2 regions of the Parvibaculum sp. MBR-TMA-1.3b-4.2 genome follow, and region 1 is predicted to be linked to the other one. Evidence: riboswitches for the same ligand, from Rfam matches in the RefSeq annotation. Region 1 holds a riboswitch; the other holds the start of a gene.
The links. Region 1 has a riboswitch for cobalamin ahead of cobT (nicotinate-nucleotide--dimethylbenzimidazole phosphoribosyltransferase). Riboswitches for the same ligand answer to the same signal wherever they lie in the genome.

Region 1 (7,534 bases):
AATCGTGCTCTCGAGAAATTGGCGGCCGGCAATCTGGCGCTCACCAAGCCTGAAAAGAATGCGATGAAGCTTCTCATCAATCGATTGGCCGAAGAAGGAACGCCTATAGAATCAATGAGTTAGGCGGCGCTGGCCTGCTCAAGATTGCCCGAAAGTAGCTGCCCTAAAACCACAGCGATCTGCCTTGCGAGAAGTGGCGGAACGGCGTTCCCTACTTGGACGTATTGAGAAGTTCGGTTGCCGAGAAAAATGTAGTCGTCGGGGAAGCTCTGAAGGCGGGCGGCTTCTCTCACCGTCAGGCTTCGGCATTGCGTTGGGTCGGGGTGGATGAAGTAGTGGCCATCTTTGGAAATGTGACTGGTAACTGTTGATGATGGACTGTCCCACACTTGTACCTTGAAGCGGTCGGCGAACTTTCCGGAATTCCAACTTTTATGATCTGGGGCGAGCGCCCCAGGAAAATCCTTCGAAGACGGGGCGCGCCCCTTGAGTTCTGCAAAGGTTGAGCAGAAGGCATAGCGTGCCAGATCCGAGATCATGTGTCCCCTCGTCTCGTGATTCGGTGGACGCACCAGCCGTCCGTCGCGAAGCGCGATCGCGTATTCCGACGGACGCGTGACGCCATAAGTCTGCGAAGTGCGGGTCATTTCCTTTCTGCGCAAGACGGCCTTGTGATGCTGCCATAGCCTTTTGCGAAGACCCGAGCCGTCCGGAGCGGCATCGGCGGCGATGATAAACGCGCCGGCCACCGCTTCTTGCCAGCGCTCAAAACCTTCCTCTTCTCGGCTCAGTCCGCTTCTTAGCTTTGGTAGGTCGCCGATTGCATCTTTGACCGAGACTTCTTCCATTGCTTTTGTGAGACGAATTTTTTCGTCGTCAAGATTTGCGGCGATGTCCTGACGCAATCCGAGAATGATGACCCGGTGTCTTGCCTGAGGCACTCCGTGTTCCTCAGCTCTTAGAACATAACCCGATTTCTCCGGATTGGGCGAAAGAGAGAAGAGACGATAGCTGTCGCGGCCGGCCGCGCTCGCGAGATCGCGCCGAACGAGCTCGAAGATCCTGCCGCCCGACACTGAAGAAGACAGTATCCCTTTCACGTTCTCCATCACGAAAGCCTTAGGACGCAGCTTCTCAAGGATGCGGATGTACTCCCGGAATAGGAAGTGTCTGCTGTCTTTCTCGGCACTGTAATCGGCTATACCTGCGTTTCTCGACCTGCCGGCAAGCGAGTAGGCCTGACAGGGAGGCCCCCCGATCACCACAAAATTGTCGGCGTCATCCTCAAGCAGTTCATCCAAGTGTCTGTCGAGCTTTTCGTTATCGATCGGCTTGCCAAGTTCGAGCATAGCGGTTTCCACTTCCGCTTGCTTCCACGAGACGGAATGACGTCGTCTGACCTCTTCCAGTGGAATTTCGCCGTTGGCAAAATCGAAGTAGTCCTGTCGTCCCTTTGAATCGAGGTTGCGATAGAAACTTCTCAATCTGAGGGTAGCAAACGCCCCCGGGTCCATCTCGACAGAAAGGTCAATCTTGAACTCTGCAGGGCCGACCGACGTCGAGAAGCCTTCGGCGAGGCCACCGGGGCCCGCGAAGAGATCAATGGTACGAAAAACCTGATTTGATTTCATGGCGATTTTATACGAGGTCTGTGCAAGACGACCAAGGCAGAAACGGCGAACATCGTGTCAAAGGAAGTCAGATCAAGAATGATGGCGAGGCTTCGTTCCTGCAATACTAAATCCGAACTTCTTTTCAGGAAATATATCCGTGCGGATACCTTCCCCGGTTCCATCAGGAAAGGACTGGATATTCGTTGTAATTCCTACTTATCTCTCCCAAACAAGTGATGGCTTCGGCCCCAGTCTTGACCATCGGTCTGTAGTGATTTGCCGAAATCAACATGTCGGCGGCGCGTCTGGAATGTTCACGCAGATCCAATGATGTGCACTACCTTGCCTGGAGCGATCCTTCGAAATGTCGTAACATTATCAAATGTGTCTACCCATCTGAAGGCTTCCGCTGGTAGCTGTAGGTTCGATGGGTTGTGTGTCGCCCAGTATTATCAAATCGGCAAAGTGGTGCCGCAATATCTTACTTGGCAGACTGCATGGTTTGTCGCTGAGGTTTTGGACGTAATCTCGGACAGGAGAAAATGGCCGACCGGATATCTGTCGAGCGCCGAAGCTGGAACATGTCTCGCATTAGAGGTAAGCATACCAAGCCGGAGCGATTGCTACGGAGCCTGCTTCATCGAGAGGGGTTCCGGTTTCGCCTTCACGGAGCTGATCTGCCAGGCAAGCCGGACATCATCTTTCCGAAATACCGGACAGTCATTTTTGTCCATGGTTGCTTCTGGCACCGTCACAATGCGTGCTCTAGAGCGACAACTCCAAAGACTCGAGTGGACTTCTGGCAAAACAAGTTTCAGCGTACCGTGGCGCGAGATCGACAGAAACAGTGGGAGCTTGAACAGGCCGGCTGGACGGTCCTGACGGTCTGGGAATGCGAACTGAATGACGATCCCTCGGGTGTAGTAGAGCGGGTCAGAGAGCGGCTGCTTCGCGGACTTGCATGAGCTTGATCACCCGACAGTATCTCTGACGGTATCTTCGCCCCTAAGCGATCCACTTGTTAAATAAAATCAGCAGGTTATCAGAAATGTTCGATTCCGCCCCTGGGCACCATAGCCCCCACATAGACGAACATGGCTGTCCACTTGGGCACGAGGTGAATGTTTTCTCAGGTTGTGCTTGGGTTTTCTTGACCTGGACCCCGTGAACCTCCCAAATGCGCCAAAGGGCAACGGGACAGCTCCTTGCGCCATGTATCTCCCAAATTTAGTGCTGAGTGCTGAATCGCTCGAGGGAAATTGCACGGATCTACTTCTCGACTCCAGTTTGATCAGTTGCCGCGCTGGAAGCGTACCTATCCTGTCTTCGCCAAGCTTCTATTGTAGATGGCTGCTTCTCCAGATGGGCGATTTGCTTTGCCGAAAAGAGGCGTACGGAGAAGCCGGAACCGCTTCGGTTCGAGTGCCGCTTACCTGCCAGGGTCAGTCGGCCGTCTCTTGTCCAGAGGCGGCGCTCCTTCGGAGTGATGTTGAGTATGCGTTCGACCTAGCGGGGGATATAGGGGCATCGAAAGTGCGCGAGACTCGGTTGCGAAGCGAGCTGATTGCCTGCTGGATGCGTCTCTTGTCGGTGAATGGAAGCTCGAATGCCGGAATTTCCATCTGCTCTGTTTGTTCGCCACCAAGACGCTGCACGGTTTGAGTAAACATCCGTGTCGCGACATTCATCCGGTAAGGTCGAGCGGCAGTCGTCGGGTGGATCCAGGGACACGCGGAGATTGTCGGCAGCAAACTCGACATGGATGTAGCCGCCTGATTTCTCAATCTGTAAAGAGTCCTGTTCGCGATCTGTCTGCCGGGTAGGTTTGTTCTTTGGTGGACTGTCTTTGTGCACATGCACGAAAGCATAATCTCGGCAATTCAAGGTGTCAGACCGTAGCGATTGTGTTCCACTCGAATGTCGGTTCTGATACTCGGCACCGGCTCGGATCGCAAATTTCGTCAATTCAAAACTCGCGATCGATGAACTTTTCAGCGATCGCGAGCGCCTGACAGGTTGGATTGACTTAACTGCGGGCGCTGAATAGCTTCGCCTTCCGTCGATGAGCGGGGAAGCCGGTGTAATTCCGGCGCGGTCGCGCCACTGTAATCGGAATGTCTTTTGTTCCGTAGCCAGACCCTCGTTCATTCTGCCTGACTTTCCTTCAACGGGACGCGTAATCCCAGGGAGAATGAGAATGCCCGACACCTCCTATGTTTCCGCCCGCCGGTCCCCATTCCGGTGCTCGAGTTTTTGCCTTGGGCTGTTTTTGCTGGCCATCTATTTCGTGGGCGCTGAAGAGGGGGCAACCTCTCTCATCAAGGGCATGTATGTGCATGACGGCCGCCACTCGCTCAGCTTTCCCTGTCATTGAGGGAGGCAGACATGGTTGGTTACCTTCTCTGGCGCGGCATGCTTCGTGATGAGTGACGGTATGGCGACGAATGATTGGCTGAGTGCGCCCACCCGGTCGCCGGACCTGAAGGCCCGGCAGGCCGCGGCGTCGCGGCAGCTTCAGCTGACAAAGCCACCCGGCTCGCTCGGGCGGCTGGAAGAGGCGGCGATTTCCCTTGCCGCCATGCAGGGGCGCGAATGCCCCGCAATCTGTGCGCCTCATGTTGTCGTGTTTGCGGGCGATCACGGCATCGTCGAGGAAGGCGTATCCGCCTTCCCCGCGGAAGTGACCGGTCAGATGATCCTCAATTTCGTGTCGGGTGGTGCTGCGATTTCCGTGCTGGCGCGCGAGCAGGGCGCCGTGCTGTCGGTCGTCGATGCGGGGTCCCGAGCCGATGAGCTGCCGGAGGCGGTTGTTATCGACAAGAAAGCGAGGGGCACGGCCAACTTCCGGAACCAGCCAGCGATGAGCGATGAGGAATTGGCACATGACCTTGCCGCCGGGCAGCGGGCGGTTCGGCGCGCGGCGGAAGAGGGCGCAGATCTGCTGATCTTCGGCGAAATGGGGATCGGCAATACCAGTTCCGCCGCGGCGGTTGCGTCTGTGTTGACGGGGCGTTCTGTTTCGGAAATCTGCGGCCCGGGGACCGGTTTGACAGAGGACGGAGTTGCCCACAAGGCGCGGGTGCTGTCGGACGCGCTGAAACATCATGGGCTGACGGATGGCGGTGATCCTCTCGATATTTTGATGCGTGTCGGCGGGCACGAGATCGCGGCATTGACCGGGGCCTTCGTAACCGCGGCGCAGGCCGGCATTCCCGTATTGGTCGACGGGTTCATCTGTTCCGCTGCAGCGCTTACAGCCTGCCGGGTAAATCCCGGTGTGGCGAACTGGCTCCTCTTCGCTCACGCATCCGCGGAACCGGGGCACCGGATTCTGTTGGACGAGATGAACGCATCCCCGTTTCTCGATCTCGGCATGCGATTGGGCGAGGGGAGCGGCGCGGCGGCGGCCCTCCCGCTGTTGCGTCTGGCATGCGCCCTTCACGCGGGCATGGCGACTTTCGAAAGCGCGGGCGTTTCGGAAAAGGCTTCGGAAGAGGACGGGGCATGAAGCTCTCCGTGCTCCGGCATGGCGAAACGGAGATGCAGGGGCGCTTTTGCGGCCGCTCCGATCCGCCCTTGATGGAGAGCGGATGGACGGCAATGCGCGAGCGCTGCGGCGGACGTCGTTGGGATCGTGTTGTTTCATCGCCTCTTCGCCGCTGCGCCGATTTTGCCAGTTTCTTTGCGCAAGACTGTGCGCTTGAAACCGGCTTGAGCGAACTCGATTTCGGCCGATGGGAAGGACGCAGCAGCAAGGATCTCTGGAAAGAGAGCGAATCCGCTCTCTCCCTGTTCTGGCAGGATCCGGACCGCTTTCCACCGCCGGAAGGAGAGCGCTGGAGCGATTTCACGGCGCGGGTCGATGGCGCGATACGCGGCGTCCTATTCGGCGGCGCTGCTTCCGCATTGCTCATCACCCACGCAGGCGTCATGCGCGCCATGCTGGAACTCTATGTCGGCATCCCGCTCGCGGCGGCCTGGAACATTGCCCTGCCGCCGGCCTCGATGCTTGAGTTCGAGTTCTTCCGAGACGAAACGTTTGGAGTATGGCGCGCTGGCCTGACGGGGCTCAGCGGATGAAGATGGACAGGCACTACAGCGGCGCCATCCTTGCCTTTCAGTTCCTGACGCGGCTACCTATGCCGCGAACGGAGCACTTTTCGTCCACCGATCTTTCCCGTTCCTCGCTCTATTTTCCGCTTGTCGGCCTGGTGCTTGGGGTCATGCTTGCGGTCATCCTCATGCTGGGTGCTGGCCTCGACCCGTGGGCGGGCGCGGTGCTGGCGCTTCTTTTCTGGGTGTGGGTGACAGGCGGGCTTCATCTCGACGGGTTGGGCGATCTTGTAGATGCGCTGGGTGCTGCGCACGGCGATCCGACGCGTTTCCATGCCGTCCTGAAGGATCCGCATGTCGGCTCCTTTGCTGCCATCGCATTGGCGATGCAGCTCATGACGAAGCTCGTCTTCCTCATGCTCCTGACGAGGGAGGGGGGCGGCTGGTTGCTTGTGCCGCTTCTCGCCTGGGCCCGTTTCGGCCCTCTTCTCTGGTCGGCAACACTGCCCGTTCTCAGGCCGCCGGGAGCGGAAGGAGCAGGTATGGGCGAGCGGTTCGGTTGGGAAATCGACAAGCTCGCCATAATCGTCATGGCAATCCTGCTTGTGCTTCCCGTAATCGTCGCGCCGGTGCTTCTGGCTGCTCCGCTTGCCTGCGGGGCCTGGTGGCTCTTTCTCAAATACCGTCTTGGCGGGCAGACAGGCGACTGCCTCGGCGCAGGCGTCGAGATGGTAGAAAGCAGCGCGCTCGCCGTCATGGTTCTGCTGATCCTCATGGGAGTGTAAGCGATGTCCGCAATCCACCTGCCTAAACATGGGCCGTTTTCGCTTCTCGTTCTGGGGGGCGCCCGATCGGGAAAAAGCGCTTATGGCGAAGGTCTCGTGGCGGCGAGTGCGGCTCGTCACGTCTACCTCGCCACGGCGGAAGCGCATGACGGTGAGATGGCGGTGCGTATCGCGCATCATCGGTCGCGTCGCGGCGAGCGCTGGCGCACGATTGAAGAGCCTTTGGCCATCGCGGACATTCTGCGCAACGAGGTTGGTGGTGGCGATGCTGTGTTGGTGGACTGCCTGACGCTATGGCTGTCCAATCTCATGGGTGCTGAGTGGAATGTGCAAACGGCGACGGATGATTTGCTGGACGCTATCTCGGTCTGTAAGGCCGGCATCGTTTTCATTTCAAACGAAGTGGGGTGGGGCATCGTGCCCGACAACGAAATGGCAAGGCGTTTCCGCGACGAAGCGGGCCGGATGCATCAGCGCATTGCGGGACAGGCCGACGGCGTCGTGGCCGTCATGGCGGGCCTGCCGCTCGTGCTCAAGGCGCCTCTTGCGCAATCCTGAGCATGGTATCGAGATCGAGATGGCGTTCCATTGCCTCGGCAATCTCGTCCAGTGCAGCATTGACGGTTGCCAGATGGTCGGTGCTGCCCGTCACGGCAAGGTCCATCGAGCGCAGGAAGGATTGCCGGAAACCCGCCTTGTCGAAAAGACCGTGCACATAGCACCCGGCAACGCGCCCGTCGGCGGAACGCGCGCCATGTGGGCGGCCTTCCAGCGTGAAACCGGGCCGGGACGTATCCGGCCCCTTGCTTCGGCCATTATGAATTTCATAGCCGGTGAACGCGGCACCGCTTTCATCCGTCCCGGTCACGAGACCCAGATGCTTTTCCGGCTGTAGCGTCGTTTCGATGTCGAGAAGCCCCAGCCCCTCGGTGCTGCGATCTTCTCCTTCGATGCCATGCGGATCGAGAATGCGAGTGCCGAGCATCTGATAGCCGCCGCAAATGCCGAACACGGCGCCCCCCTGCCGCCAATGCGCCTTGATGTCGATATCCCAGCCCTGTGTCCGGATGAAATGCATATCGG
Region 2 (7,534 bases), 390 kb from region 1:
GGTCGATCGAAAAGCTTCGGGGTATGGCGATGAAAGCGCTGCTCGGCAAGTCCACCATTTCCATCATGGCCGGTCTGTTTCTGTTGTTGGCCGCCGCAAGTGCCGCAAAGGCCGATACGCATGCACAGATCCGCCAGACCTGCCGGGCGGATATCGAGCAATATTGCCGGTCCGCCATCGGCGGCGGGAAAGAGAAGATGCGCAGCTGCATTCGCGAAAATGCTCCGCGTTTCTCCCGGCCTTGCCGCGATGCGCTGCGGGCCGCCTGGTCGGCGCGTGCCGCACAACAGGCAAGGGACACGGCGCAGGATGCCGAGTAATCCGCCCCATCGCGGCTTCATATCTCGCGCGCTATAGTTCCCCTCACAAGAATGACATGAGGGAGGAACGACGATGGCTACCTATGAGGACGTCCTCTATGAGGTTAGGGACGGTGTGGCGGTGGTCACGCTCAACCGGCCGGACAAGCTGAATGCCTGGACCGGCGCCATGGAGAAGAGCGTGAAGGCTGCCATGGCCGAAGCCAGCGCGGATAAGAAAGTCCGCGTGATCGTGCTGACCGGGGCCGGGCGCGGTTTTTGCGCCGGTGCCGATATGGATCTTCTCCAGAAGATCGAAGCGGCGGGCGGCGAAAAGCGCGAGCAATCCGACGGTAAAGACGCAGAGGCCGCGTTCAAGGCCGCCGTGGGCCCCGATCTCGAGGGCGCCTATGGCGGACGCTTCGGCTTTCTGATGGAGGTGCCCAAGCCCGTTATCGCCGCGATCAACGGGCCTGCCGCCGGGCTCGGTCTCGTGGTGGCGCTCTATGCCGATATGCGCTTTGCCGCGGCGGATGCGAAATTCACCACAGCCTTTGCGAGCCGTGGGCTCGTCGCCGAACATGGCGTTTCATGGCTGTTGCCGCATCTGGTGGGGCCTGCGCATGCGATGGACCTTCTGATGTCGGCGCGCAAATTCGACGGGCGCGAGGCCGAACGCATCGGTCTCGTCAATCGCAGCTTCGACGCCCAGCATTTCATGGACAATGTGATGGACTATGCCCGCACACTCGCGACGAGCGTGTCGCCGCGGTCCATGACGGTGATGAAGCGGCAGGTCTGGAAAGCGATGTTCCAGGATTTCAATACCGCGCTCGCCATCGGCGACGATGAAATGCAAAAGAGCTTCGCCAGCGAGGACTTCAAGGAAGGCGTTGCGCATTTCGTGGAAAAGCGCGCGGCGAATTTCACCGGCCGCTGAACCCCGGCCAGAAAGAAAAATGCCCGCCCCAACAAGGGGCGGGCATAGTCGCGTTTAGGACGACGTGCCGTCAGAAGGAAACGGTCACACCTGCCAGTGCTTCGATGCCCGGGGCCTGGAAGCCATTGGCAGGCTCGTATTTCTGATCGAGCAGATTGTTGACCCGCGCCGTCAGCGTCACATTGTCTGTGAGCTTCTGCGACCCGGAGATGTTGACGATGGTGTAGGGCGTCGGGTTTAGGTAGTAGCCGAAGCCGTCGCGCGGAATGTCGCGATAGGGATCGATCCACTGAATATCCGTCGCAAGCGATGTGCCTTCCATCGGCTGCCAATCCGCCGTGAGGCCGATCTGGTGACGCGGGCGACGCGAGAACGCCGCCTGAAAGCTATCCGTCTTCAAAAGCGTGTAGGTGTAGTCGATCCGGGCCGACACGTTTTGCATCACGTCGAAACTGACGAATGCCTCGATCCCCTTGGCGGTAAAGCCGGGATCGTTTTGCGTCGTGGTGCCTGCCGAATTAGTCACGATCGGATCGTCGATCTGGGTCTGGAACCATGTGACGCCGGTCACAAGGGCATGATCGAAGAAGCCTTGCTCGATGCCCGTTTCCCAGCCGCGGCTCTTCTCGGGCTTCAGATTGGGGTTGCCCCGGAATACGCCGAAGCTGTTCGTTGAGAAACCATGGAGCTGATAGAGCGATGGCGTTTTGAAGCCTGTGCCATAGCTCGCCGTGAAGCGTGTATCGCTATCGGGCAGATAGTAGGCAGGCGCGATAGTGAAGGAGAAATGGTTGTCGTAGTCCACCGGCATGTCGTAGCGCAGATTGAGGTTCAGGAAGAGCTGATCGGCAAAGTTCAGATGCTCGCCCGCATAGACCGCAAACTGATCTCTGTCCGCTTTGCTTTGTTCATTGATCCGGTAGGTGGGACCGAAATCGCGGAAACCATGGGCTTCGTACTTTTCGTGCCGGTAGGTGGTGCCAAAGGAAAGCGTGTTCCAGTCAAGCAGATCATAGCTGTTGTCGAATGCGGCGTTGAGCGTTTCCGACGTAAAGGTCACGTCGTTGGAATAGATGGAGCCGCCTGCATCGGGCTGATCCTTGTTCTGGCCCTGCTGATGTAGATAACCGCCGGTCAGCGTCGGACGCCATTTGCCGCCGAAGAATTTTCCCGAGAGCTTGCCCGATATGAGCAGTTTTTGCTGGTCATATGTGCTGTTCGGGTTGTCGTAGAAGGGTGTGAAGGAGGCGTTCGATCCGTCTTCATCCGTATCGACCGAGCTGTCGACGAACTGCGCGAAGATGGAGCCTTTCACATTTTCGCCGAAACGCTGGCCGATATTGCCTGAGATGGAGGTGGTCTCGTTGCCGTCCTTCTCCTCAGGCTGTGTGCCGCGTATGCGGGCAGGCGTGATGTCGGAGCCGTCGGTCCGTTCATGCGAGGCGGCAAAATAGTAGTTGGTCGAGCCGAAACCGCCGCTCACCGAGCCATTTGCATTCAGTGTGCCCAGCGTGCCGCCTTCGATGCTGGCGTGTGTGGACAATGCGCCTGTGCCGGATTTGGTGATGATGTTAATGACGCCGCCGATTGCCTGGCTGCCATAGACGCCGCTTTGCGGACCGCGCACCACTTCGATGCGCTCCACATCGCCAAGCGAGATATTGGAGATCGAAGCCGCGCCGCTGGGAGAAGACGGATCTTCTAGCGGTAGCCCGTTCATCATCACAAGCGTTTGGTTGGAATTTGATCCCCGCATGAAAATGGACGTCTGGGCGCCATGCGGACCGCTCTGCACCACATTGAGGCCCGGCACGGTTTTCAGCGCATCGGTGAGGCGGAGATATTGATGCTCCTCGATGTCTTTCGCGGTGATGATCGTGTAGCTCGAGGTGACTTCCTTGGTGGGAAGCGGTTCGAGATTGCCGGTAATCAGGATGCCGTCGGAAATCCTGTCCGTTTCGGCATGAGCGCTGGCGGCAAAGGCAGTCGTGGCACTGGCGGCGACGGCAAGAAAGGCGATAGATCGCCGGTCGAATTTCAACATGGGTGGACCCCCCGTAACATGATCGCGGCAGACCCCGGCCGCAGGAACCGGTGGAGAGCGCGTATTTACGGGAAGCGAGAGAGAGCCGCTTGTCGGAAAACGCGGCAGGCGGCAGGCTGTCGGGAAAGGGGCCCGGCGACGCGCATCGACCTGACGCGTCACCATAAGCGGAAATCACCGCCCCGTTGGCACACCCCGGCCACCGGCAGATGACGCGCTTTCTGGCAGGTCTCCTGGCTTACGGGTCGTCGGCGGCGTTTCGCCTTCCCGGCCGATCCTGAAAAAGGACCAATGGCCAGTGGCATGTCATGAAACGCAGCCTCACCGATCACAGTTGCGGGGGCAGCCTGGGAATTGACGTGCATCGGCACGCCGCACCCTGTTCCCTCTTGCCTCTTCCTTCCGCCTTTCGGCTTGCGTGAAGAACCATGAAAGCGAGCGGCACTATAGGGGCGTGGTTTTAGGTGTCAAATGAGGGAGAGGCCGTGGCGATCCACACAAGCCCCCGCCACATGCCGCCATTATGGGCTTCCTCATAATCGAGTGAGGGGACGCGGATGAGGCCGAGCCGTTCCATCACCGCCTGCGACCGGAGATTGTCGGGCGCGGTATAGGCCAATACCTTTGTCAGGCCGCAACGCGCAAAGCCGTCCGCAAGCGCGGCCGACGCGGCTTCCGTTGCATATCCGTGCCCCCATGCTTCGCGTTGCAAGCGCCAGCCGATCTCGGTGTGCGGACCGAGAGGATGTCCCGGGCGCGAGGGCATGATGCCCGCATAACCGAGAAAATTGCCCGCAAAGGTTTCAATCGCCCAGCGGGTGAAGCCATGTGTCTCGTAGGCCATGACATAGCGATCGAACTTTTCATCGCTCGAACGCCTGTCGATAGGGCCGCCAAGATCATGCATGACCTCTGGATGAGCGTTAAGGGCGGCGAACGCGTCCCGATCCGGTTCGCGCCACTGCCGAAGTCTCGTCCGGGCTGTCTCGATCAGCATGACGGTACACGCTCATTTTGGGCCGACGGCTACGCCTTGGCGCTGGGCCGGGCCGAAACCGCTGCGTGCCAGCGCTTGAGGTCTTCATGCTCGGGCTTCGGCTCATGCTTCACCCATTTCGCGAAATCGACGCAGACGAGCGCTGTGATGTCGGCGAGGGAGAAATTGTCGACGGCGATATAATCCCGGCCTTTCAGGCGCTCGTTCAGGACGTTGAAGAAACGGGTGAGGCGTACAGACCCGCGCTCTGCGAGTTCGGGAATCTGTGCAAGATTGACGGGGCCGGGCAGGGCGCGGTCCGCCATGCCCTTGGAGGTGTTGCGCAGAACCTCGGCGATGGGCATCAAGCCTTCGAATTCGATCCGCGCATTCCAGCCCATCACCAGACCTTTTTCCTCCGGGGTGGTGCCCAGAAGCGCCGGCTCCGGCTTCACCGCTTCCGCCCAGGCCGCGATACCGAGATTTTCCGTGAGGATGGTACCGCTTTCGAGCTTCAGCGCCGGGACGGTGCAGGCGGGATTGATCTTCTTGTACGCGTCGGAAAGCTGCTCGCCCTTGGCAAGGTCCACCTGCACGTTTTCATGCTCGATGCCCTTTTCGGCGAGCAGGATACGCGCGCGGCGCGGGCTCGGCGCGGCTGTGAAGTCGTAAAGGACGGGTTTCATGCTTTTCTCCCTGAAGGCCGCTTGTCTGCGCGGATTGCCATGGGCGACATGATCCACATCCCGGCTGGCGATGCAAAGACACATCTGCGCGAGGGAGCAGGCAATTTGCGGGCAAGGGAAGGGGAAAACAGAGAATGGTCGGAGTGAGAGGATTCGAACCTCCGACCCCCTCGTCCCGAACGAGGTGCGCTACCAGGCTGCGCTACACTCCGACGTTCTCTGGAGGCGGGTTTATATCGCCTGTACGCGTACGCCGCAAGGCCGGATTCCGTGCTTTTCCGGGGCTCGTCGCAAGCGCCGCCGCTTGCGCGAGCAAAGCCATGGGGCTATGTTCCGGCCCTCTTTTTGGGGCGTAGCCAAGCGGTAAGGCAACGGGTTTTGATCCCGTCATGCGCAGGTTCGAATCCTGCCGCCCCAGCCAATCCGGTTCCGTGCCGGGTCAGTTCCGGATCCGCATCGGGCCGCTCCGGCTAAATCATCCCAATCCGTCATGAAAATCAGCCGTCGCCGGGCTCCCTCGGCCGCGGTTTTCTGTATATGACGCAATGCTTTGAGAGCTGCCTGTTTCTGCGTTGCAGCTAAGTGAGTTCATCCGCTCAAGATGCTATTGCAAATGACTCGCAGTAACGATACAAGGTCCGCAGTTACGAAGTCGGGGCTTTAGCCCGTTTTCTGGATCCCGGGATCCAGGCGGATTGTGCAGGGGCGGATGAGTAAGACAGAAGGAGCAGGGCCGGTGGATCGGCAAGAGCGGACGGCAACGCCCGTCATCCGTTCGGAAACCCTGCTTTCGACGCGCAAGGAAGCTGTGATCGAGCATCGTGGCGAGCACTACCTCTTGCGTGAAACCTCGAAGGGCAAATTGATCCTGACCAAGTAGAAGACCGGGCGCCGCCTGTACTCCGGACGGCGCTTCATCAATCGACAGTATCTCGTCCGAGCCAGCCACTGCCGGTCGCGCCTGCCGCGACAGATGTGCTCAGCCAGCCAGGACCTTTCCACCAGTGAAGGGGGCATCCATGTCTGGCAGCAGTCCGGCAGAATTTTTGAAGAAGCTTGCAACAAGTACCGCGCTTTGCAGCGTCGCGGCGATGGGGCTCGCCGCGCCGGCGATGGCGGAAGACGCCATCACCGCGCCGATCACCGTGACGGCGACGGGCAGCGGCATCACCGCCTATGAATATCCGGGCATGGTGACGGTCATCGACAAGGACGAGATCGACCTCAAACAGGCCTCCACACCGGACGATATTCTGCGCGACGTGCCGGGCGTGATGTTCACCGGCGGCCCGCGCCGCACCGGCGAAGTGCCGTCCATTCGCGGTTTTTCGGGCCCCGATGTGGTGATCCTGATCGACGGCGTGCGCCAGAACTTCAGTTCCGGTCATGATGGCCGCTTCTTCATCGACCCCTCCGTGGTGAACAGCGCCGAAGTGCTGCGCGGTCCGTCGTCGTCGCTCTATGGCAGCGGCGGCATGGGCGGCGTGATCGAATTCCGTACCATCGACCCGCTCAAGGCGCTCGCCGCGGGCGAAACGCAGACCTCGTTCGGTCTGGGCGGCCAGACGGCCAACCGGGAATATCACGCCACGGCAACCGCCATGTCGCGTCCCCTGGACGGTCTGGGCATCGTGGGCAGCCTGACGAAGCGTGAATCCGGTTCGATCGAACTCGGCAGCGGCTCGGAACTCGAATCGGATGACGATATCCTGTCCGGCTTCCTCAAGGGCTCCTACGACGCCGGCGGCGGACACAAGTTCACAGCAAGCTTCCTGCGCTTCGACAATGATGCCATCGAGCCGAATAACGGGCAGGCCAACGGCAACGATTATGCCGACAAAAACCTTGTCTCGGAAACCTACCGCCTGGGGTACGACTTCAATCCGGCCAGTGCCTGGGTGGACCTGAAATCGATTGCCTACTATCAGAGCTTCAAGGCCGACGAACTGCGCCTCGACAATAATGGCGTGGGGCCCGCGGGCGAGCTGCTGAAGCGTGACGTGGATACCTATGGTTTCCGAGTCGACAACCGCAGCCGCTTTTCTCTCACCGAGGATATCTTCACGACACTGACAATCGGTGCCGAGGGATACCACGACGAGCAGGAAGGAGCTGCGGGAGGCGGCGTACGCGGCGGCGTGCCCGATGCGGAAGACAGCTTCATCGGCGGTTTCGCACAGGCGGAAATCAACTGGACCAGGCCTTTCGGCTTCCTGCCGGGTGACCTCTATGTCGTTCCGGGTCTCCGCTACGACAGGTTCGAAAGTGAATCCTCTCAGGCCGGTGTAGACAATCAGGACAGCGCCTGGTCGCCACGCATCGGCGGGAGCTATATGCCAGTCGAATGGCTGAACCTGTTCGGCAGCTATTCGGAAGCTTTCCGGGCGCCGACGATGGATGAACTCTACAGCACCGGCGTGCACTTCACGTTTGCACCGGGCGACCTCGGGCCGGGAACGGCCGGTCATACCAACCGCTTTACGCCGAACCCCAATCTGAAAGCCCAGAAGACCGATACGTTTGAATTCGGCGCAGGTGTGACCTTCGACGATTTGTTGGAGGAAAATGATCGATTGGAGATCAAGGCGT

Region 2: it holds a riboswitch for cobalamin, as region 1 does, so the genes downstream of both, ACSSVQ_RS05145 (TonB-dependent receptor plug domain-containing protein) here and cobT (nicotinate-nucleotide--dimethylbenzimidazole phosphoribosyltransferase) in region 1, are expected to answer to the same signal.

The regions. Positions count from the first base shown of each region.
Region 1 is NZ_JBRJHC010000001.1:1,430,407-1,437,940, reverse strand. It holds gene ACSSVQ_RS06940 (AIPR family protein) at 1-123, shown strand, start outside; gene ACSSVQ_RS06935 (DNA cytosine methyltransferase) at 120-1,631, opposite strand; gene ACSSVQ_RS06930 (very short patch repair endonuclease) at 2,156-2,578, shown strand; cobalamin riboswitch at 3,642-3,775, shown strand; gene cobT (nicotinate-nucleotide--dimethylbenzimidazole phosphoribosyltransferase) at 4,048-5,121, shown strand; gene ACSSVQ_RS06920 (histidine phosphatase family protein) at 5,043-5,693, shown strand; gene ACSSVQ_RS06915 (adenosylcobinamide-GDP ribazoletransferase) at 5,660-6,451, shown strand; gene cobU (bifunctional adenosylcobinamide kinase/adenosylcobinamide-phosphate guanylyltransferase) at 6,455-7,009, shown strand; gene ACSSVQ_RS06905 (cobyric acid synthase) at 6,984-7,534, opposite strand, start outside.
Region 2 is NZ_JBRJHC010000001.1:1,038,429-1,045,962, reverse strand. It holds gene ACSSVQ_RS05155 (hypothetical protein) at 24-320, shown strand; gene ACSSVQ_RS05150 (enoyl-CoA hydratase) at 394-1,239, shown strand; gene ACSSVQ_RS05145 (TonB-dependent receptor plug domain-containing protein) at 1,310-3,283, opposite strand; cobalamin riboswitch at 3,490-3,730, opposite strand; gene ACSSVQ_RS05140 (GNAT family N-acetyltransferase) at 3,744-4,280, opposite strand; gene ACSSVQ_RS05135 (glutathione S-transferase family protein) at 4,310-4,945, opposite strand; tRNA gene ACSSVQ_RS05130 (tRNA-Pro) at 5,081-5,157, opposite strand; tRNA gene ACSSVQ_RS05125 (tRNA-Gln) at 5,292-5,366, shown strand; gene hemP (hemin uptake protein HemP) at 5,655-5,825, shown strand; gene ACSSVQ_RS05115 (TonB-dependent receptor domain-containing protein) at 5,965-7,534, shown strand, end outside.